Regions from separate parts of the Lentzea miocenica genome, predicted to be linked through region 1. Evidence: riboswitches for the same ligand, from Rfam matches in the RefSeq annotation. Region 1 holds a riboswitch; each other region holds the start of a gene.
What was found. A riboswitch is a leader RNA that binds a small molecule or an ion and turns the genes downstream of it on or off. The one in region 1 is predicted to bind glycine.
Positions count from the first base shown of each region.

Region 2: another riboswitch for glycine. It lies ahead of gcvP (aminomethyl-transferring glycine dehydrogenase); the one in region 1 lies ahead of gcvT (glycine cleavage system aminomethyltransferase GcvT).
Region 3: another riboswitch for glycine. It lies ahead of gcvH (glycine cleavage system protein GcvH); the one in region 1 lies ahead of gcvT (glycine cleavage system aminomethyltransferase GcvT).

Region 1 covers NZ_JAXAVW010000027.1:134,948-141,881, reverse strand. The annotation lists gene glyA (serine hydroxymethyltransferase) at 1-1,063, opposite strand, end outside; gene gcvT (glycine cleavage system aminomethyltransferase GcvT) at 1,077-2,171, opposite strand; glycine riboswitch at 2,271-2,361, opposite strand; glycine riboswitch at 2,363-2,453, opposite strand; gene SK803_RS30305 (DUF3817 domain-containing protein) at 2,499-2,801, opposite strand; gene SK803_RS30300 (hypothetical protein) at 2,816-3,196, opposite strand; gene SK803_RS30295 (helix-turn-helix transcriptional regulator) at 3,251-3,745, opposite strand; gene SK803_RS30290 (hypothetical protein) at 3,910-4,089, opposite strand; gene SK803_RS30285 (CaiB/BaiF CoA transferase family protein) at 4,427-5,551, opposite strand; gene SK803_RS30280 (acyl-CoA dehydrogenase family protein) at 5,548-6,684, opposite strand; gene SK803_RS30275 (GNAT family N-acetyltransferase) at 6,790-6,934, shown strand, end outside.
Region 2 covers NZ_JAXAVW010000058.1:17,698-24,631, forward strand. The annotation lists gene SK803_RS43925 (class I SAM-dependent DNA methyltransferase) at 1-527, shown strand, start outside; gene SK803_RS43930 (hypothetical protein) at 540-722, shown strand; gene gcvP (aminomethyl-transferring glycine dehydrogenase) at 768-3,659, opposite strand; glycine riboswitch at 3,820-3,915, opposite strand; gene SK803_RS43940 (Clp protease N-terminal domain-containing protein) at 3,972-4,931, opposite strand; gene SK803_RS43945 (MerR family transcriptional regulator) at 5,012-5,578, opposite strand; gene SK803_RS43950 (bifunctional nuclease family protein) at 5,915-6,388, opposite strand; gene SK803_RS43955 (MerR family transcriptional regulator) at 6,514-6,934, opposite strand, start outside.
Region 3 covers NZ_JAXAVW010000009.1:234,505-241,438, forward strand. The annotation lists gene SK803_RS13465 (winged helix-turn-helix transcriptional regulator) at 1-55, shown strand, start outside; gene SK803_RS13470 (L-serine ammonia-lyase) at 71-1,435, opposite strand; gene gcvH (glycine cleavage system protein GcvH) at 1,468-1,848, opposite strand; glycine riboswitch at 1,911-2,004, opposite strand; gene SK803_RS13480 (alpha-L-fucosidase) at 2,154-4,394, shown strand; gene ald (alanine dehydrogenase) at 4,497-5,609, shown strand; gene SK803_RS13490 (TetR/AcrR family transcriptional regulator) at 5,664-6,344, opposite strand; gene SK803_RS13495 (MFS transporter) at 6,355-6,934, opposite strand, start outside.

The sequences.
Region 1 (6,934 bases):
GCACAGCGTTGCGGTTCACGGTGATCCCGATCTGGTGCAACACGTCCTCAGCCTGCTTACCGTCCAACTCGGACGAAACCAGGTCCACCAGCACCAGGTGCACGTCAGTGCCCCCAGTCAGCACCTTCACCCCAGCCTCCGCAACATCCGCCTGCGACAGCCGCTCAGCCAGAATCCGCGCCCCTTCAAGGGTGCGACGCTGCCGGTCAGCGAACTCCGGTGAAGCCGCGTGCTTGAACGCCACCGCCTTGGCCGCGATCACGTGCTCCAGCGGACCGCCCTGCTGCCCCGGGAACACCGCCGAGTTGATCTTCTTGGCGATGTCCGCCTCGTTCGACAGGATCACGCCACCACGAGGCCCACCAAGGGTCTTGTGCGTCGTCGTGGTCGTGACGTGCGCGTGCGGCACCGGAGACGGGTGCAGCCCCGCGGCCACGAGCCCGGCGAAGTGCGCCATGTCGACCATCAGGTAGGCGTCGACCGAGTCCGCGATCCGGCGGAACTCGGCGAAGTCCAGCTGACGCGGGTAGGCGGACCACCCGGCGACGATCAGCTTGGGACGGTGCTCCGCGGCCAGGCGCTCGACCTCGGCCATGTCGACGCGGCCGTCATCGTCGGACACGTGGTACGGCACGACGTTGTAGAGCTTGCCGGAGAAGTTGATGCGCATGCCGTGGGTCAGGTGGCCGCCGTGCGCCAGGTCCAGGCCCAGGATCGTGTCGCCCGGCTGGAGCAGCGCGAACATCGCGGCGGCGTTGGCCTGCGCGCCCGAGTGCGGCTGGACGTTGGCGAAGCCGGCGCCGAAGAGCGACTTGATGCGTTCGATGGCCAGGCGCTCGACGACGTCCACGTGCTCGCAGCCGCCGTAGTAGCGGCGGCCGGGGTAGCCCTCGGCGTACTTGTTGGTCAGCACCGAGCCCTGTGCCTGGAGCACCGAGACGGGCGTGAAGTTCTCCGAGGCGATCATCTCGAGGGTGCCCTGCTGGCGCGCCAGCTCGGCGGCAACGGCCTCGGCGACCTCGGGGTCGTACTCCGCGAGGGAGGCGTTGAACTGGTCGGACATCTGGAAGATCTCCCTACTTGGCGCGCTTGTAGAACGGAAGTGCGACGACCTCGACCGGCTGCTTCTTGCCGCGGACGTCGACCAGCAGTGGGGTGCCGGGCTCGGCGCTCGCCCTGGACACGTAGGCCATGGCGACCGAGTAGCCCAGCGTCGGGGACAGGGCGCCCGAGGTGACCTCACCGACGACCTCGTCGCCGTTGAGCACCGCGTAGCCGTGGCGCGGGGCGCGGCGCTCGGGGGTCTTCAGTCCTACCAGTACCGAGTCCACATCGGACTCCGCCACCTTCGCCAGCGCGTCGCGGCCCACGAAGTCGCCCGGCTTCTCGAGCTTCACGACGCGGCCCAGACCGGCGTGATACGGCGTGAGGGAGGTCGTGAGTTCGTTGCCGTACAACGGCATTCCGGCTTCGAGACGCAACGTGTCGCGGCAGCCGAGTCCGCACGGCTTGAGCTCGTGCGACTCACCCGCGGAAAGCAGCGCGGCCCAGACAGCGGGCGCGTCGGCCGGAGCCACGAAGAGCTCGAAGCCCTCCTCGCCCGTGTAACCGGTGCGTGCGAGCAGCGCGTCGACGCCGGCGACGGTGGACGGGTACGAGGCGTAGTACTTGACCGTGGACAGGTCGGTCTCGGTCAGCCCGGACAGGATCTCGACCGACTTCGGGCCCTGGATCGCGATCAGCGCGTAGTCGGTCGACTTGTCCGCGACCTCGACGTCGAAACCGGCGGCGCGCTCGACGAGGGCCTCGGCGACGACGAGGGCGTTGGAGGCGTTCGCGACGACCATGAACTCCTGGTCGCCCAGGCGGTACACGATCAGGTCGTCGATCACGCCGCCGTCGGCCTGGGTGATCATCGTGTAGCGGGCCTTGCCGACGGCCAGCGCGGAGATGTGGCCGACCAGCGCGTAGTCGAGCGCCTCGCCGGCCTGCGGTCCGGTCAGGACGATCTCACCCATGTGCGTGAGATCGAACAGGCCCGCGGTGGTGCGCACGGCGTGGTGCTCGGCGAGCTCGCTGGAGTAGCGCAGCGGCATCCGCCAGCCCGCGAAGTCGGTGAACATCGCGCCGAGCTGCTCGTGCTCGGCGTTCAGAGGCGTGAGGCGGGACATCAGAACGCTCCTCCAGGGTGCGCCGAAGAGCCGGACGCGGCCGGCTGAGGCATCAGAAGAATGACACGGTCCATCGGAGACTCCTCACTAGAGCGAGCCTCCCCCTCTGTCATGAGCCTGAGAGCTTCGCCGCGCGCAGCGCGACTTGCACCGTGGGCGAGGCTGCCGAGCAGCCTGCTTTCCAGAGTTGCCTTCGTCGTGCGGTACCTGTACCTGAGAGATTCCGGGGAGGAGTTGCTCCTTCGGCGCCTCCGCTGAAGGAGGCTCTCCCGCGCGACATCGACGGCCGTGTTCAGTTGTCAGCCCCAGACGCTAGCAGGCCAAACGTCACAGCGGCACGCCCTGCGCAGTCTTCTCGACCACCTTGCGCTCCGCCCAGAACGACAGGAACGGGATGGTGCCGGCGAGCAGCACGAGCGCGGTGCCCTTGATCGACCAGCGCAGCTTCAGCGCCAGGTCGACGGAAAACACCAGGTAGATGGCGTAGAGGAAGCCGTGGATCGGGCCGACGACCTTCATCGCGCCGTCCATGTCCGCGGCGTACTTGAGCACCATCGCCACGACCAGGAGCAGCAGGAAGACTCCGACCACGTAAGCCATGACCCTGAACCGGGTCAACGCACCCTTCATCTGCCCGCCTTCGCTCAACGACCGTCCCGCGCGTTGAGGTTCGCGAGCATGCGGTTGTAGGCCGCGAGCTCCGCGTCTTCTTCGTCGTCGAGGTACTCGACAGGCGCGGGTTTGACGGCGTCAACGGTAGCCACTGGCCTGGGAGCGGCCGCAACCGGCTCGGCTGCGAGATCCGCGTCACGGTTCTGGCGCGCCAAACGGCGGAAACGCCACACCATGAAGGCCGGGAAGAGGCCGAAGAGCGGCCACTGGAGCACGTAGCCGAGGTTCTGGAACGTGCCGCTGGCGGACTCGAAGCGCTGCCACTGCCACCACGCGAGCCCGCAACAGGCGATCAGTGCGACCAGGCAGCCGAGCCCGATCAACACTCGTTGGGGAGTAAGGAGGCCGCGCACGGCCTCCACACTACTTGGATACAGGGCTGCCGCCTCCGACAGCCCGTTCCCTACCTATGCCACGCCGTCCCGGCGCTGCCTCTGCAGACGAGCAACACACCAGGCCGCGGCGGAACCGCGGCGAAGGTGCTGGAGAACCGTCATCGGTCCCAGGCGCCGCCCGAGGTCAGCAGGAGACAGGCCCGCCGCGCGGTAGTCGAGCGCGCGCTGGTCCAACGGGCTGATGCCCGCGTCCCACCACTGCTCGGCCTCTGCGACGTCGCCAACCAGCTGCCAGTAGCTCGCCGCGGCGGCGAGCAGTGCCTCGGGTGCCTCCGGCGCCCGCTTGCGCATCGCGGCCACGTAGGCCGGATCCGCCGAGTCGACCTTGACCAAGCCACGCGACGACCCGCCCCTGCTTCCCCGCTGTGCGGGGATGCCAGGCGCCGAGGGGGGAGCCTCAGCGAGCCATGCGTTCTTGATCCGGTTCACCTCCTGCATCTCTGCGTCATCAGACCGTTCAGCCGCCCACTGCTGCAACAGCTCGTGGACCCCGGAGTCCTCGACCATATGTGCCTCCTCGTCGGTCGGGGATCGGCCATTGCAGCGGAAGGTATTCGGTAGGTCTGACAATCGCCAGACCCTGAATCCCCAGAACACCCGTTACCAGTGCGTGATTGGCCTCTTTCCACCCATCCGGCTCAACGTGGCCGGCCAAGGATCACCCAGGGTCACTAGCTGATCGGGGTTGCCGTCCCGAAGAGGCTCCTGATGAAGGTGATGATCGACTCCGCGCCCTGACGCAGCCAGCCGAGGACCTGCTGCACCGCCGAAGCGGACTGCTCGGGCTGGGTGATCAGGAGGAACAGCACCAGCGCGACGCCCGCCAGCACTAGCACCTTCTTGAGGTTCACAGGTACCTCTCCGTCCATGTCGCTCACCGGTCAGGCGGCGGACCGCCCGTGTCACCCGTCATGGTCCCTCATTCACCCTTGCGATGAACAACGACCACGCCCAACTGGTCCTAGGATCCACCAGCGGCGCACGCCTGCACGACGGCCAATGTCACCCGAATGGCGGCTAAAGAGGGGCCTCAACTGCGCCGATGTCCTGGGCACGAGGTGAACACGGACTCCCTCGCATCCCACAGCTTGGACCAGAGACTGTTGCACCGGGCCTCACCCGGATGCCGGACCACCGACATCACGTTCTGTCACGCCGTCGTGTCTCCATTAATACGCACGCGAGCATTCATCCAATTACTCCTGCCCGCCGCAGTTCCATAATTTGGGCCTCCGCCACACCCATGTCGGCAAGCACTTCCGCGGTGTTCACCCCAGCCGTTACCGGGGGCGCCGGAACCGTCGTCGGGGTCCGGTCGAACCGGGGCGCCGGCGCCGGGTGCAAGGCCCCCTCGACGTCCACGAACGAGGCACGCGCCGCGTTGTACGGATGGCGCGCCGCCTCGGCAGGGGTCAGAACCGGTGCCAGGCACGCGTCCGTGTCCCGCGCGAGGTCCGCCCACTCGTCCCGGGTCCGGGTCTTCACCGCCGCCGCGATGCGTTCCCGCAGCTCAGGCCAGTTGGCCGGGTCGTTGCGCGACGGCGCGTCCTCCAGGCCCAGCACGCCCACCAGGTCGGCGTAGAACTTCTCCTCCAACGCGCCCAGAGCCACGTACCGCCCGTCCGCGGCCTTGTAGACGTCGTAGAACGGCACTCCACCGTCGAGCATGTTCTCGCCGCGCCCGCCCTGCCACATGCCCGCGGACTTCATCCCGTGCAGGAACGTCGTGAGCAGCGCCGCCCCGTCGACCATGGCCGCGTCGACGACCTGGCCACGTCCGGAGCGCTCGCGTTCGTACAAGGCGGCGAGCACGCCCAGGGCCAGCAGCAGCCCTCCCCCGCCGAAGTCGCCGAGGAAGTTCACCGGGAACACCGGCGGCCCACCAGCACGTCCGACGGGGTCCAGGGCACCCGCCACGGCGATGTAGTTGATGTCGTGACCGGCGCGCTGAGCCAGCGGCCCGTCCTGGCCCCAGCCGGTCATGCGTCCATATACAAGGCGCGGGTTGCGAGCGAGGCACTGCGCAGGACCGATGCCCAGCCGCTCGGTCACGCCCGGCCGGAAGCCCTCGACCAGCACGTCCGAGCGTTCGACCAGCCCCAGCACCAGTTCGGCGCCTTCCGGCCTGCGGGTGTCGATGGCGATCGAGCGCCGGTTGCGGGTCAGGAAGTCGCCGGGGACCGTCGGGTGGCTGCCGGGTTTGTGCACCTGGATGACGTCCGCCCCGAGGTCCGCGAGCACCATGCAGCCGAACGGCGCGGGCGCGAGCCCCGCCAGTTCGACGACGCGCAGTCCTGCCAGCGGCCCCGTCACAGGGACCTCGCGATGATTTCCTTCATGATCTCGTTCGTGCCGCCGAAGATCCGCTGCACGCGGGCGTCGGACCAGGCACGTGCGATCGGGTACTCGTTCATGTAGCCGTAGCCGCCGAAGAGCTGCACGCACTCGTCGACGACCTTGCCCAGCCGGTCGCTGGCCCACCACTTGGCCATCGCCGCGGTCGGGATGTCCAGCTCGCCACGCAGATGCTTCTCGATGCACTCGTCGATGAACGCCCTGGTCACGGCCGCCTCGGTGGCGCACTCGGCGAGCTTGAAGCGGGTGTTCTGGAACTTCATCAGCTCCTTGCCGAACGCCGTGCGCTCCTTCACGTACTTCAGCGTCACGTCGACGGCCGCCTCGATGCCCGCGATCGAGCACACGCCGATGATCAGGCGTTCCTGCGGCAGCTGGTGCATGAGCTGGACGAACCCGAGGCCCTCCTGGTCGCCCAGCAGGTTCGCGGCGGGCACCCGGACGTCGTCGAAGAACAGCTCCGCGGTGTCCTGCCCCTTCATGCCGACCTTGTCGAGCACACGGCCGCGCCGGATGTCGTTCTCCACGACGATCAGCGAGATGCCCTGCGCGCCCTGGGCGGGGTCGGTCTTGGCGACCACGATCACCAGGTCGGCGTGCACGCCGTTCGTGATGAACGTCTTCGAGCCGTTGATGACGTACTCGTCGCCGTCCCTGATCGCCTTCGTGCGGATGCCCTGCAGGTCGGAGCCCGCGCCGGGTTCGGTCATCGCGATCGCGCCGACGTACTCGCCGGACGCGAGCTTGGGCAGCCAGCGCTGCTTCTGGTCTTCGGAGCCGTACGAGTTGAGGTAGTGGGCGACGATGCCGCTGTGCACGCTGTTGCCCCACGAGCTGTCGCCCGCGCGTGCCTGCTCCTCCAACAACACGGCCTCGTGTGCGAACGTGCCGCCACCGCCCCCGTACTCCTCGGGGATGCTCAGGCACAGCAGCCCGACGTCACCCGCGCGGCGCCACAGGTCGCGGTCGACCTGCTTCTGCTCGGCGAAGCGTTCCTGGTGCGGCGCGACCTCCTTCTCCATGAACGTGCGGGCGAGCTGGCGCAACTGGTCCAGGTCGCTGTCCATCCACCGCGATCGACGCTCTGCCATGCGTTCACGAAACCACCGGGCGGTGAACCACGCCATGACCGGCGCGCCAGGCCGTCACCCGAAAAACTGAGCGAAATTCCCACCCCGTCAGCCAGACTGCTCTGCATGCAGATCCACCAGGTCACGCCGGACGAGTGGCGGCTGTGGCGGGACATCCGGCTGGAAGCGCTGGCCAGCGACCCGGAGGAGTTCGGCTCGACGCTCGCCCGCGAGGAGGAGTACAGCGAGTTGGACTGGCGGTCCAAGCTGG
Region 2 (6,934 bases), on a different contig from region 1:
TGAACGGGCTGCCGCACGTGCGGGCCGCGCTCAGGTTGTTCGCCGAAGAGGTGGACGGGCCGGTGGCGGACGTCGGCTGTGGTCCCGGTCTGGTCACCGCGCACCTGCACGCGCTCGGTGCGGACGTGTTCGGAGTGGACCTCTCGCCGGGCATGATCGAACTGGCCCGGCGCGAGCATCCGGGGCTGCGGTTCGAGGTCGGGTCGATGACCGAACCGCTCGGCGACGCGGTGGCCGGGATCGTCGCGTTCTGGTCGTTGATCCACATCCCGGACGACGAGGTGCCCACCGTCTTCAAGCACTTCCGGGAAGCGTTGCGCCCCAACGGGTTGCTGATGATCGGCTTCCACGCCGGCGACGAGACGCGGCTGAAGGAGCAGGGGTACGGCGGGCATCCGATGCGGGTGCACGTTCACCTGCGGCAGCCGGAGCGGGTGGCCGGGTGGCTGAGCGAGGCGGGGTTCACCGTCGAGGCGCAGTGGTTGCTGGGCACGGACGGGGCGATCCTGTTCGCACGGCGCGGGTGAGACCATTTGCCCGTGTCAGAAGAACAAACGTGTCAGCGGTGCGGCGAGACCGTCGAGCTGGACCAGGAAGACTTCGAGCTGTTCGAGCGGATGCACCCCGAGTGCTTCCACTACGCGTTCGAGCACGACCTGAACAAGCCGGGCATCGGCGTCGACGAGAACTGCGGCGACGACGCCTGTCCTTCGGCGGTATGAGAAACGGGCGCACCCCCGAGTGCGCCCGTTTCCTTTCTACCTAGATCAGCTGCCGTACGCGGAGAGCGGCGGGCAGGAGCAGACCAGGTTGCGGTCGCCCTTCGCGCCGTCGATGCGGCGGACCGGCGGCCAGATCTTCGGAGCACCGGTACCGGCCGGGTAGACGGCCTCCTCGCGGGTGTACGGGTGGTTCCACTCGCCGACGGTCACGCAGGCCGCGGTGTGCGGGGCGTTGCGCAGCGGGTTGTCCTCCGCGGTCCACTCGCCGGAGCCAACGCGGTCGATCTCGTGCTTGATGGCGATCATGGCGTCGATGAACCTGTCGATCTCGGCCAGGTCCTCGGACTCGGTCGGCTCGACCATCAGGGTGCCGGCGACCGGGAACGACATCGTCGGGGCGTGCAGGCCGTAGTCGGCGAGGCGCTTGGCGACGTCGTCCACCGTCACGCCGGTGGCCTTGGTGATCGGGCGCAGGTCGAGGATGCACTCGTGGGCCACGAAGCCGCCCTCGCCGGTGTAGAGGACCGGGTAGTGCTCGTCCAGCCGGCGCGCGACGTAGTTCGCGGCGGCCACGGCGGTCAGGGTGGCGCGGCGCAGGCCGTCGCCGCCCATCATGCGCACGTAGGCCCACGAGATCGGCAGGATCGACGCGGAACCCCACGGGGCGGCGGAGATCGGGCCGACGCCGGTCGCCGGGCCCGCGGTGGGCTGCAGCGGGTGGTTCGGCAGGAACGGCGCGAGGTGCGAGCGGACGCCGATCGGGCCGACGCCGGGGCCACCGCCGCCGTGCGGGATGCAGAACGTCTTGTGCAGGTTCAGGTGCGAGACGTCCGAACCGAACTTGCCGTAGCGCGCCAGGCCGATCAGGGCGTTGAGGTTCGCGCCGTCGACGTACACCTGGCCGCCCGCGTCGTGGACCAGGCCGCAGACCTCGCTGACGGTGTCCTCGTACACGCCGTGGGTCGACGGGTAGGTGATCATGATCGCGGCGAGGTCGTCGGCGTGCTCCGCGACGGTCTCGCGCAGGTGACCCATGTCGATGTTGCCCTTGTCGTCGCACTTCACGACGACGACGCGCATGCCCGCCATGACGGCGGAAGCGGCGTTGGTGCCGTGGGCGGACGACGGGATCAGGCAGACGTCACGGTCGGCGTTGCCGTTCGCGCGGTGGTACGCGCGGATCGCCAGCAGACCGGCGAACTCGCCCTGCGAACCGGCGTTGGGCTGCAACGACACCGCGTCGTAGCCGGTGACCTCGGCGAGCCACGCCTCCAGGTCGGAGACGATCTTCAGCAGACCCTTGGCGTCCTCGACGGGCGCGAACGGGTGCAGCGTCGAGAACTCCGGCCAGGTGATGGACTCCATCTCCGCGGTGGCGTTCAGCTTCATCGTGCAGGAACCGAGCGGGATCATGCTGCGGTCGAGCGCGACGTCCTTGTCCGACAACGCACGCAGGTACCGCAGCAGCGCGGTCTCGGAGCGGTGCGCGTGGAACACCGGGTGGGTCAGGTAGTCGGAGGTGCGGCGCAGGTCGGCCGGGATGCCGTCCGCGGTGTCGGCGTCGATCGCGTCCACATCGGACCCGGTGACACCGAAGGCTTCCCACACGGCGACGAGGTGCGCGCGCGTGGTCTTCTCGTCGCAGGCGATCGCCACGACGTCGGCGTCGACCTGACGCAGGTTGATGCCGGCCTCGCGCGCCTTGGCGACGACCGCCGCGGCCTGGCCCTCGACGCGCACCTGGACGGTGTCGAAGAACTCGCCGTGCACGACGTCGAGACCGGCCTCGCACAGGCCCGTGGCGAGCACGGTGGCCAGTCGGTGCACGCGGGTCGCGATCGACCGCAGGCCCTCAGGACCGTGGTAGACCGCGTACATGGAGGCGATCACGGCGAGCAGCACCTGTGCGGTGCAGATGTTCGACGTGGCCTTCTCACGGCGGATGTGCTGCTCACGCGTCTGCAACGCCAAGCGGTAGGCCAGCGAGCCGTCGGAGTCGACGGAGACGCCGACCAGTCGGCCGGGCAGCTGGCGCTCCAGTCCGGACCGGACGGCCATGTACCCGGCGTGCGGGCCGCCGAAGCCGATCGGCACACCGAAGCGCTGCGTGGTGCCGACCACGACGTCCGCGCCGATCTCGCCCGGCGCGCGCAGCAGCGTCAGCGCCAGCAGGTCCGCGACGACGACGGCCTGCGCGCCCGCCGCGTGGATCTCCTCGATCAGCGCGGCCTGGTCGCGCACCACACCGGACGCACCGGGGTACGACAGCAGCACGCCGTAGAAGTCGCCGCCCAGGCCGAGGCCCTCGATGCCCTGCGACAGGTCGGCGACGACGATCTCGATGCCCAGCGGCTCGGCGCGCGTCTCGATGACGGCCAGCGTCTGCGGCAGCGTGTCGGCGTCGACGACGAACTTGTTCGACTTCGAGCGACCGGCGCGGCGCACCAGGGTCATGGCCTCGGCGGCGGCGGTCGACTCGTCCAGCATGGACGCGTTCGCGACCGGCAGGCCGGTCAGGTCGCCGACCATGGTCTGGAAGTTCAGCAGCGCCTCGAGCCGGCCCTGCGAGATCTCGGGCTGGTACGGCGTGTACGCGGTGTACCAGGCGGGCGACTCCAGCACGTTGCGCAGGATGACGCCCGGCGTGACGGTGTCGTAGTAGCCGAGGCCGATCATCTGCGTCATCGGGCGGTTCTGCGACGCGAGCTCACGCAGCTCGGCCAGCGCCTCGGTCTCGGTGGCCGGGGCCGGCAGGTCGAGCACGAGGTCGCGCTCGTGGATCGACGAAGGCACCGCGCGCTGCGCCAGCTCCTCCAGCGATCCGACGCCGATGACGTCGAGGATGCGCGCCAGTTCGGCGGGGCGCGGACCGACGTGGCGGTCGGCGAACGGGGTGCCGTGCTCGAGAGCGGCGAGCGGAATGCGGTCCTGCGTCATCAAACGCCTCCGGGTGGCTGCGGGCACACGTGTCCTGTGCCCTCCCCGCTCTGTCCGTACCCGTGACGGGCGCCTGAGAGGTTCACCCCGTTGTGACGCGGGGCTTTCACCGTCGGCGGGACCCCCGAAAACTCTTCGGCGGTCCACTTTCCAGAGGCGTCTAGCTCATGCGGTCCTGGATGCCTGAGAGGTTCCCGGGGAGGGACTTGCTCCTTCGGCGCCGGGCTCGAAGCCCGGACTCTCCCGCCTGAGTTCAGCGACTACCCGTGAAGAATACCCGCAGGCAGCCCAGCTAGTCCCCAAGGACGCGACCTACGTCTCAACAGCGAGACCGCGCAGCACCCTGCCGACCGGGTCGAGCAGGTCCTCGCGCACCGCCACCAGCAGGTGCGAGGTGCTCACCACCTCGTCCCCGCGCTGGGCCGCGACGAGCTTCGCGCCCTCGACGAACCTCTCGACCCCGGCACCGGTCGCGGCCGGCAACGTGGCCGGATCCACTCCCGCCGCACGCAGCGCCGCCGCCCCACCGGACTCGAACTCCGGCCGCAACCGCCGCCCGGCGACCGTCAGCTGGTGGTCGACCGTCAGCACCGCCGCCACGAGGTCGGCGGCCGTTGCTTCCTGGCGTCCGGCTGCCACAGCGAGCCTCGTCGCCTCGTTCCGCACCACGGTCAGCACCGGTCCGCCCAGGCCCTGGCCGCGGGCGACGAACCGGATCAGCCACCGCACGTAGCCGCCACCGGAGTCACCCTCCAACGCGCCGGCCCGGCGCAGCAGATACACGGCTGGAGCCTCTTCCGGTTGCGCGGCCTTCCGCACGGCCGCGGTCGTGGCGTCGACGTCCACGCGCAGGACGGTGAACAGGTCAGCGGCCCGTCCGGACTCGAGCGACAGCAACGCCACCGAGAGGTGGGTCGTGGTCAGCACACCGTCGCCGGCCGCGGCGATCGCCGCGCGCAGACACCCGTCCAGCGCACGACTCGCCGGCAGCGCGGGCTCGACGAGGACGTGGTCGTGGGCCGCGCGCATCAACGCGGTCACGTCCGGACCGGGGTCGCCGGACCCGCCGTCGTCACCGGCCCAGTTGTCGACACCCCGCGCCATCGCCTGTGCCCGCACCGACTTCACGCCCAGCCTGCGGCCGGGGCCGATCGTGTCCGCCAGGGCGATCAGCAGGTTCTCGGTGCCGACGAAGCCGAACTCCAGCCGGGACGCTCGCTTCACCGCGGCCGCCAGCACCTTCACGACCTGCTTGGAGGGTGTGCACTTCATGCGCTCAACGCTAGGGAGCGCGTGATCGGAGACGCTGCTGCCGACTGGCCACACAGGACAGCCAGTCGGCCATGGTCTGCTCAGCCCGTCGCGCGCTCCCGCCGGCGGCGCGTCAGCTCGTCCTCCGTCATGGGAGCGATCTCCATGCCGTCCGCACGTTCGGCCGGGAACTCGTGGATCGTGCCGGAGATCTCCCGCATCGCACCGCTCACCGCGATGCCGAACACGCCCTGGCCGCCCTGCAGCAGATCGACGACCTCTTCGGGCGAGGTGCACTCGTAGACGGTCGTGCCGTCCGAGAAGAGGGTGATCTTCGCCAGGTCCTGCACGCCACGACGGCGCAGGTGGTCGACGGCCACCCTGATGTTCTGCAACGAGACGCCGGTGTCCAGCAGTCTCTTCACCACCTTCAGGACCAGGATGTCCTTGAAGGAGTAGAGCCGTTGACTCCCGGAACCGTGGGCCATCCTTATCGTCGGAGCGACGAGTCCGGTCCTGGCCCAGTAGTCGAGCTGCCGGTACGTGATGCCCGCGATCTGACACGCCGCGGGACCCCGGTAGCCGACGAGCTCGTCCGGCAGCGAGGAGTCCGGGAACAGCTCACCCTGCTGCCCGGATTCGGCCCTCACGGGCGCTTCCTCGGCCACGCCTGCCTCCCCTCGCCAACGGCCACGAAAGTCGAGGCCGTCAAGCCACCACGTCAGCTCTCACGAACCGGGTGACGTCCACTCGAGTTCGACGGTAAGACCGGCCGGAGGGCAGGTCAACGCGACGCGCGGGGAGGATCGACCCTCAACCTGAGGTGGAGAGTCACAGCGTCACCCGAAGTGGGACGTTCAGGTGACGTTTAGTGATCGTTTAGCGGCCAAAGCGTGCAGAAAGTAGCCCGAGTGAGCGACACGCTTGTGGGTTATAACGGTTCCAAACAAGACGGACAGCGACACTGCCCATGTCCCGTCTATGTGTCCGCTCCGCGACTGTGCTTATGTGTCCGCTCCGCGGAAGTCCTCCGGGGAGACCGAGTCGAGGAACTCGCGGAACTTCTCGACCTCGTCCTCCTGCTCGTCCGGGATGATGAGGCCGGCCTCTGCCAGGACGGACTCCTCCGCGTGGATCGGCACGCCCACGCGCAACGCCAGCGCCACCGAGTCCGAGGGTCGCGCGGAGACCCGCACGTCGCCGTCGAACACGAGCTCGGCGAAGAACGTGCCCTCCTGCAGGTCGGTGATCCGCACCTGTTCGAGGTTGCGGCCCAGCGCCCCGATGACGTCCTTCAGCAGGTCGTGGGTGAGAGGCCGAGCCGGGCGGACACCCTGTTGCTCGAGTGCGATGGCAGTGGCTTCGACGGACCCGATCCAGATCGGCAGGTACCGCTCGCCCTCGGTTTCGCGCAGCAGAAGGATCGGCTGGTTCTGGGGCAGCTCTACCCGGACGCCCACGACGCGCATCTCACTCATCGGGTCTCGCCTCCCTCTGACTCGTTGGGGAGTACCCGGTTTCGCCTCCGAGCATCCCCCGGCGTATGCGTTCGACGCTACCCGCCAAGCGGGCCGTGTGCTCAATTGTTGCGGGCAGAACGTGATCAAGATGATTGCCGCAGGCCCGCTCTTACCAACAACGTGTGCAACGAGGTGAACAGGTCAGCCAATTCCCGAACCGTCTCGGGATCTGAGAAGGATTTCAGCAGAACCACCTCGTGATCCGCTGCCGCGCGGACCGCGCGCAGGTGCTCGCGCTCGACGCCGAGTCCGGTCATCGTCCGGATCATGCGGAGCGTCGCGAGGTCATCGACGGTGAAACGGCCGCCGGGGCCGGCGCGCAGCAGGCCGTCGCGTTCCAGCTGGGACAGCTGTTCCGCGCTGATTCCGGCCTGGGCCAGCAGATCGATCCGCGACACCGACACGGAGTCCGCGGGAACGGTGTCGAGCTGTTCGCGGATCACCTTGAGCGGCAGGTATCTGTCGCGTTGTGCGGACAGCACGAACCGCAGCCTCTCGACGTCC
Region 3 (6,934 bases), on a different contig from region 1:
GGAGGCGCGCATGCCGGAGGTGCTGGCGGCCCAGCAGGCGTACGACGCCCGCTAGACCTCCTCACGGCGTTCAGCACTCGATGACGTTCACGGCGAGACCGCCACGTGCGGTCTCCTTGTACTTCACCGACATGTCCTTGCCGGTGTCCCGCATGGTCTTGATGACCTTGTCGAGCGACACGAAGTGCGAACCGTCGCCGCGCAACGCCATCCGCACGGCGGTGATCGCCTTGATCGACGCGACGGCGTTGCGTTCGATGCACGGGATCTGCACCAGGCCGCCGATCGGGTCGCACGTCAGGCCGAGGTTGTGCTCCATCGCGATCTCGGCGGCGTTCTCGACCTGTTCGGGGGTGCCGCCGAGGACTTCGGCGAGCCCGCCGGCGGCCATCGAACAGGCCGAGCCGACCTCGCCCTGACAGCCGACCTCGGCGCCGGAGATCGAGGCGTTCTCCTTGAACAGCACGCCGATCGCGCCCGCCGTGAGCAGGAACCGGACCACGCCGTCGTCGGAGGCTCCCGGCACGAACTTCGTGTAGTAGTGCAGCACCGCGGGCACGATGCCGGCCGCGCCGTTGGTCGGCGCGGTGACGACACGGCCGCCTGCCGCGTTCTCCTCGTTGACCGCCAACGCGAAGAGCGTGACCCAGTCCATGACCCGCAGCGGGTCGGTGACGAAGTGCTCCCGCTCCAGCGTTTTGCGCATCTCGGCGGCGCGGCGGCGGACCTTCAGGCCGCCGGGCAGGACGCCGTGCTCGTTGCAGCCGCGTTCGACGCACTCCTGCATGACGTGCCAGATGTGCAGAAGTCCTTGGCGCACCTCGTCCTCAGTCCGCCACGACAGCTCGTTGGCCATCATGATCTCGCTGATCGACATGCCAGTTTCGCGGCACCGCGCGAGGAGCTGGTCGCCGGTCAGGAACGGGTGCGGCAACGGCGTCGAGTCCGGTTTGATCCGGTCGGTGCCCGAGGCGTTCTCGTCGACGACGAAACCGCCGCCGATCGAGTAGTAGACGGCGCGCTCGACCGACTCGTCGCCGTGGAACGCCTCGAAGCTCATTCCGTTGGGGTGCAACGGAAGCGACTTTCGGCGGTGCATGACGAGATCGCGGTCGTGCACGAAACCGATCTCGTGCGCGCCGCCGAGCCGGAGCCGGCCGCTCGCGACGATCTCCTCGACCCTGACGGCCGCGACCGTCGGGTCGACTTCTTCCGGATGGTTGCCTTCGAGGCCGAGGAACACGGCCTTCGGGCTGCCGTGGCCGTGGCCGGTCGCACCGAGCGAGCCGAACAGCTCGACGCGCACCCGGTCCACTTCGGACACTCGTTCGCCGAGCTTCTCGACGAACATCGCCGCGGCGCGCATCGGTCCGACCGTGTGGGAGCTGGACGGTCCGATGCCGACGGAGAAAAGGTCGAAAACGCTGATCGCCACTGATCAGTCCTTCGTGGTGGTGGGGCGGTCAGTCAGATGTTGGTGAGTTCGGCGTACTTGGCCGCCGTGAGGAGGTTCTCCGCCGACTCGACGCGAACCCGGAACAGCCAGCCGGCGCCGTACGGGTCGTTGTTGACGATCGCCGGGTCGTCGACGACAGCGCTGTTGACCTCGATCACCTCACCGGTGACGGGCGAGAACAGGTCGCTGACTGACTTCGTGGACTCCAGCTCGCCGCAGACCGCGTTGGTGACGACCTTGGCACCGACCTCAGGCAGCTGGACGAAGACGATGTCGCCGAGCGCGTCGGCGGCGTATTCGGTGATTCCGCAGGTCAGGGGGTCCTGGGTGCCCGGCGTCCAGTCGACCCACTCGTGCTCGACGGTGTAGAGCAGGTTCTCGGGGAACTCCACGGCGACTCCTCTGGCTGTGACGGGTCAGGAAACATGCGTCCCCCTCCGCCGTGCAGAGTTGCCTACCCCGAGCGGTCTCGCTGCCTGAGAGTGTGCGGGAGCTTGCCCCTTCGGCGCCCCGACCTGATCGGTCGAGGTCTCTCCCACTCGGGTTCCGGTGCCCAGTGATCAACACTGCGCACCACGGCCGGTCTTCAGTTCTCGACCGCGAACGCTATGTGCGGCCACCGCCAAGTGTCAACGCGAGATGGTTGACATCGGTGAGAGCGCTGCCAGGGTGAGGTGAGGCAGACATCGGAGGTCTCATGCGGAAACCGTTCATCGTCGCCTTGCTCGCCTCACTGGTGCTCACCCCTGTTCCCGCTGCCACCGCGGCCGAGGCACCAGCTCCTGTCACAGTCCCCATCGGCCACCTCTTCGACAACGACGGCATCGACACCGCGTCGGACCGGACCGGCGACTTCGACGGTTCCGGCTATGCCTTCCCGGCGGAGGCACTGCCGTCCGGGCAGGTCACGGCCGACGGCGTGCCGTACCTCTTCCCGGGTAATTCACAGGCCAAGAACAACGCCGTGGCCCTCGGGCAGCGGATCGAGCTTCCGCGCGGCCGTTATCTGACCGCGCACTTCCTGGTGGCGTCCTCGTACGGTGCGGCGGGCGGAACCGCGACCATGCACTACGCGGACGGGTCCACGACGACCGGTTCGATCAGCGGACCTGACTGGTACTCGGGCAGTGGTCCGATCTCCGCGCCGTTCCGGTACTCCCCCGGTGGCACCGACCAGCATCCCGTGTCGATCGGGACCGCCCAGCTCTGGGCAGATCCCCAGAAGGAGGCCGTCGGCATCACGCTGCCGGTGACGAACCCGGCCGTGGAGGGCAAGTCCTCGCTGCACGTGTTCGCGCTGTCCCTCCAACCGGCCGGCAAGGGCGCGGTGCTCGCGGTCCGGTCCGCGCGCAGCACGCCAAAGCTGCCGCGGCTGGGTGGCCAGACGATCGAGGCCACCGTCGTGAACCTCGGTGACCAGTGGGTTTCGAACGTCTCGGTGCGCGCGGAGGGGCTCGGTGTCGTGACGTTGCAACCGGCTCTCGTGCGCCGGCTGGCACCGGGCGAGGAGGCGCGGGTGCGGATCGGGATCCACGCCTACCGGACCGGCACGTTCGACGGGAAGGTCATCGCGACGTCCGGACGCGTCTCGGCCTCGCAGAACGCCAAGTTCTCGCTGGGTGTGGCGGACTACCAGGCGACCGACGCCTCGTTGGGCACGCACGAGTCGCCGTACTGGTTCGACGACGCCAAGTTCGGCATCTTCATCCACTGGGGCCTCTACTCGGTGCCCGCGTGGTCGCCACCGGGCGAGCAGTACGCGGAGTGGTACTGGCAGTGGATGCAGAACCCGGACAACGCCGTGCACCCGTACCACGCGGCGATGTTCGGGAAGGACTTCTCATACGACCAGTTCATCCCGCAGTTCACGGCCTCGAAGTTCGACCCGAAGGACTGGGTGAAGCTCTTCGAGGAGGCCGGTGCCAAGTACTACGTGCTGACCTCGAAGCACCACGAGGGTTTCGCGCTGTGGGACTCGAAGGTGTCCGGCCGCGACTCCGTCGATCTGGGACCGAAGCGCGACCTGGTCAAGGAGCTGTTCGACGCGTCGCGGAAGTACACGCCGGGGCTCAAGAACGGGCTCTACTTCTCGATGCCGGAGTGGTTCAACCCGGACAACCCGTGGTCGGGTCACGGACCTCGCAACCCGTACACGGGCGCCGCCGAGCCCTACACCGGCTACCAGTCCGGACGGGACTTCGTGCGCGACTACCAGGCGCCGCAGATGACCGAACTGGTCGACGGGTACGACCCGGACGTCATCTGGTGCGACATCGGCGGCGCGAACGACTCGCGGCGGGTGCTGGCCGACTACTTCAACAAGGCCAAGAACCGGGCCGTCCCGAAGGACGTGACGGTCGACGACAGGTGCGGCATCCCGACCCACGACTACACGACGCCGGAGTACGCGACGTACCCGAACACCGTGGTGAAGAAGTGGGAGGCCTCGCGCGGCCTCGACCCGCGTTCGTACGGGTGGAACCGGGCGACGCCGGACTCGATGTACATGACCGCCGACGAGGTGATCGACACGCTGGTCGACACGACGTCCAAGAACGGCAACTTCCTGCTCGACATCGGCCCGCGGGCGGACGGCTCGATCCCGGAGATCATGCGGCAGCGCCTGCGTGAGACGGGCGCCTGGTTGAAGACCAACGGCGAGTCGATCTACGGCACGACGTACTGGTCGCGGATGGCCCAGCTGGGTTCGCTGCGGTTCACGGTGAAGCCCAACGAGGCGTTCTACATCACCTCGTTGGTCCAGCCGGGGTCACAGCTGGTGGTCGACGCTCCAGTGCCGCTCAAGGACGGCGACAAGATCACGTTGCTAGGTCATGACAGGCCCCTGAAATGGACCCGATCGAGTGGAAAACTGGTGGTCGACGTGCCTGCGGGCGTTGGCCGGCACGCATGGGTCTTCAAGGTGGCTTTGTCCTGACAGAACAACCGGACAGTGACCGGATAGTGCGATCCGCACGGTGACATGACCTTCGGGGTGCCCCACATTGTGAGATGTCGGCCACCGAACGGAGGAGTCATCGTGCGGATCGCAGTTCCCCGCGAGATCAAGAACCACGAGTACCGCGTCGCTCTCACCCCTGCCGGTGCCCACGAACTGACCAGTCGCGGCCACGACGTCTTCGTCGAGCAGGGCGCAGGACTCGGTTCCGCCATCACCGACGAGGAGTACCTCGCCGCGGGCGCCAAGATCCTCGCGACCGCCGACGACGTCTGGGCCGAGGGCGACATGGTCCTCAAGGTCAAGGAGCCCATCGCGTCGGAGTACCCCCGCCTGCGCGCCGGCCAGACCCTCTTCACGTACCTGCACCTCGCCGCCGACAAGCCGCTGACCGAGGCCCTGCTGGCCTCCGGCACCACGGCCATCGCCTACGAGACCGTGCAGCTCCCGAACCGTTCGCTGCCGCTGCTCGCCCCGATGTCCGAGGTCGCGGGCCGGCTGGCCCCGCAGGTCGGCGCGTTCTCGCTGATGAAGCCCTCCGGCGGCCGTGGCGTGCTGCCCGGCGGCGTCCCCGGCGTCGCCCCGGCCCGCGTGGTCGTGATCGGCGGCGGCGTGGCGGGCGTCAACGCCGCGACGATCGCCGTCGGCATGGGCGCGGACGTGCAGATCCTCGACACCAACGTCGACCGCCTGCGCCAGATCGACGCCCAGTTCCAGGGCCGCCTGCGCACGCTGGCCTCGAACTCGTTCGCCATCGAGCAGGCCGTCCGCGAGGCCGACCTGGTCATCGGTGCCGTGCTCGTCCCCGGTGCCGCGGCCCCGAAGCTGGTCTCCAACTCCCTGGTCTCCGAGATGAAGCCGGGCTCGGTGCTCGTCGACATCGCGATCGACCAGGGCGGCTGCTTCGAGGACTCGCGTCCCACCACGCACGCCGAGCCGACCTACGAGGTCCACAACTCGGTCTTCTACTGCGTGGCGAACATGCCGGGCGCCGTCCCGCGCACCTCGACCTACGCGCTGACCAACGTGACGCTGCCCTACGCCGTCGCGCTGGCCGACAAGGGCTGGTCGCAGGCGCTGAAGGACGACCGTTCGCTGGCCCTGGGCCTCAACGCCCACGCCGGCCAGCTGACCAACGGCCCGGTGGCCGAGGCGACCGGCCTCGTGCACACGCCGCTGGAGTCCGTGATCTAGGACCAACTGAATGAATGAGGCCCCCGCACGCGATCATCGCTGCGGGGGTTTCGCCTATCTCAGCGCCACGACGCGGGCTTTGATGCCGTCGATCACGCAGTTCAGCCCGAACTCGAACTGCCCTTCCAGCGACCAGATCTCCTGCTCGCCCAGCATCGCGACGTAGTGGGGGTGCTTCTCCCGGTACAGGTCCGCGATCTTCGCCAGGTCCGGCGGCGGGGAGTCCATCCCGCCCCGGCTGATGAAGTTCACCTCGGCGATCGCGTACCCGACGACGAAGCTGGAGATCGTCGAGATCGACTGCGCCGCCGCGGCCATCGACAGGCCTGCCCGCAGCATGGGTTCGAACATCGAGTCGGCCATCGCCACCGCGTTCGGGCCGATGCTGTTGAACTCACCGATACCCCGAACCCACCACGGGTGCTTGAGCGCGAGATGACGCAACGAGTGCATCATCCCGCGCACCGCGGTCTCCCAGTCGTCGTCGGGGCCCGGCAGGTCGAACTCGCCGTAGACCTCGTCCAGGCAGAGCTCGATCAACGCGTCCTTCGTGGGCACGTGCCAGTACAGCGACATCGGTGCCGCGCCCAGTTCCGCGGCCAGCTTGCGCATGGACAGCTTCTGCATGCCGTGCTCGTCCAGCACTTCCATCGCCTTGCGGACGATGGCCTCCCGGCTCAGGCCGAGGGGCTGCCCGCTGCTGGGCCTGGGCTTGCCGAACCACACGCTGTCCACAGCAGCGATCCTAAGCACGCCGCAACAGCACGCTGGCCACAACACCTCCCAGGAACACGGCGATCGCACCGATCACGAGGCTCACGCTCATGCCGTTCGAGAACGCCTCACGCACGACCGTGATGTCCGCACCGCTGTGCAGTGCCTCGCTCAGTGACCGCCCCGGAACGCCGTCCGGCAGTGAGGCCACGAACCGCGCCGACAGCAATGCGCCCAGCACCGCGATGCCGAACGAGGAACCCAGTTCCGTCAGCGTGCCCGACAGCCCGGACGCGATCCCGGCGCGTTCCGGCGGGATCGAGCCCATCAGCGCGTTGACCGCGACCGGTTGGGACACACCGACACCCACGCCGATGAGGATCAGACCGGCCAGCGTCGGCGGGTAGGTGGTGCCGATCGACAGCAGTGCCACGCCGCCCGCGACGATCGTCATGCCGAGCAGCATCGCCCTGCCCGCGCCGAGCTTGATCACGAGCTGTCCCAACGTGTTGCTGGTGACGAGCAACGCGATCGCCATCGGCGCCACGCGCACACCCGCCTCCAACGGGCTGTAGCCGAGCACGCCCTGAAGGTGTTGTGTCAGCAGGAAG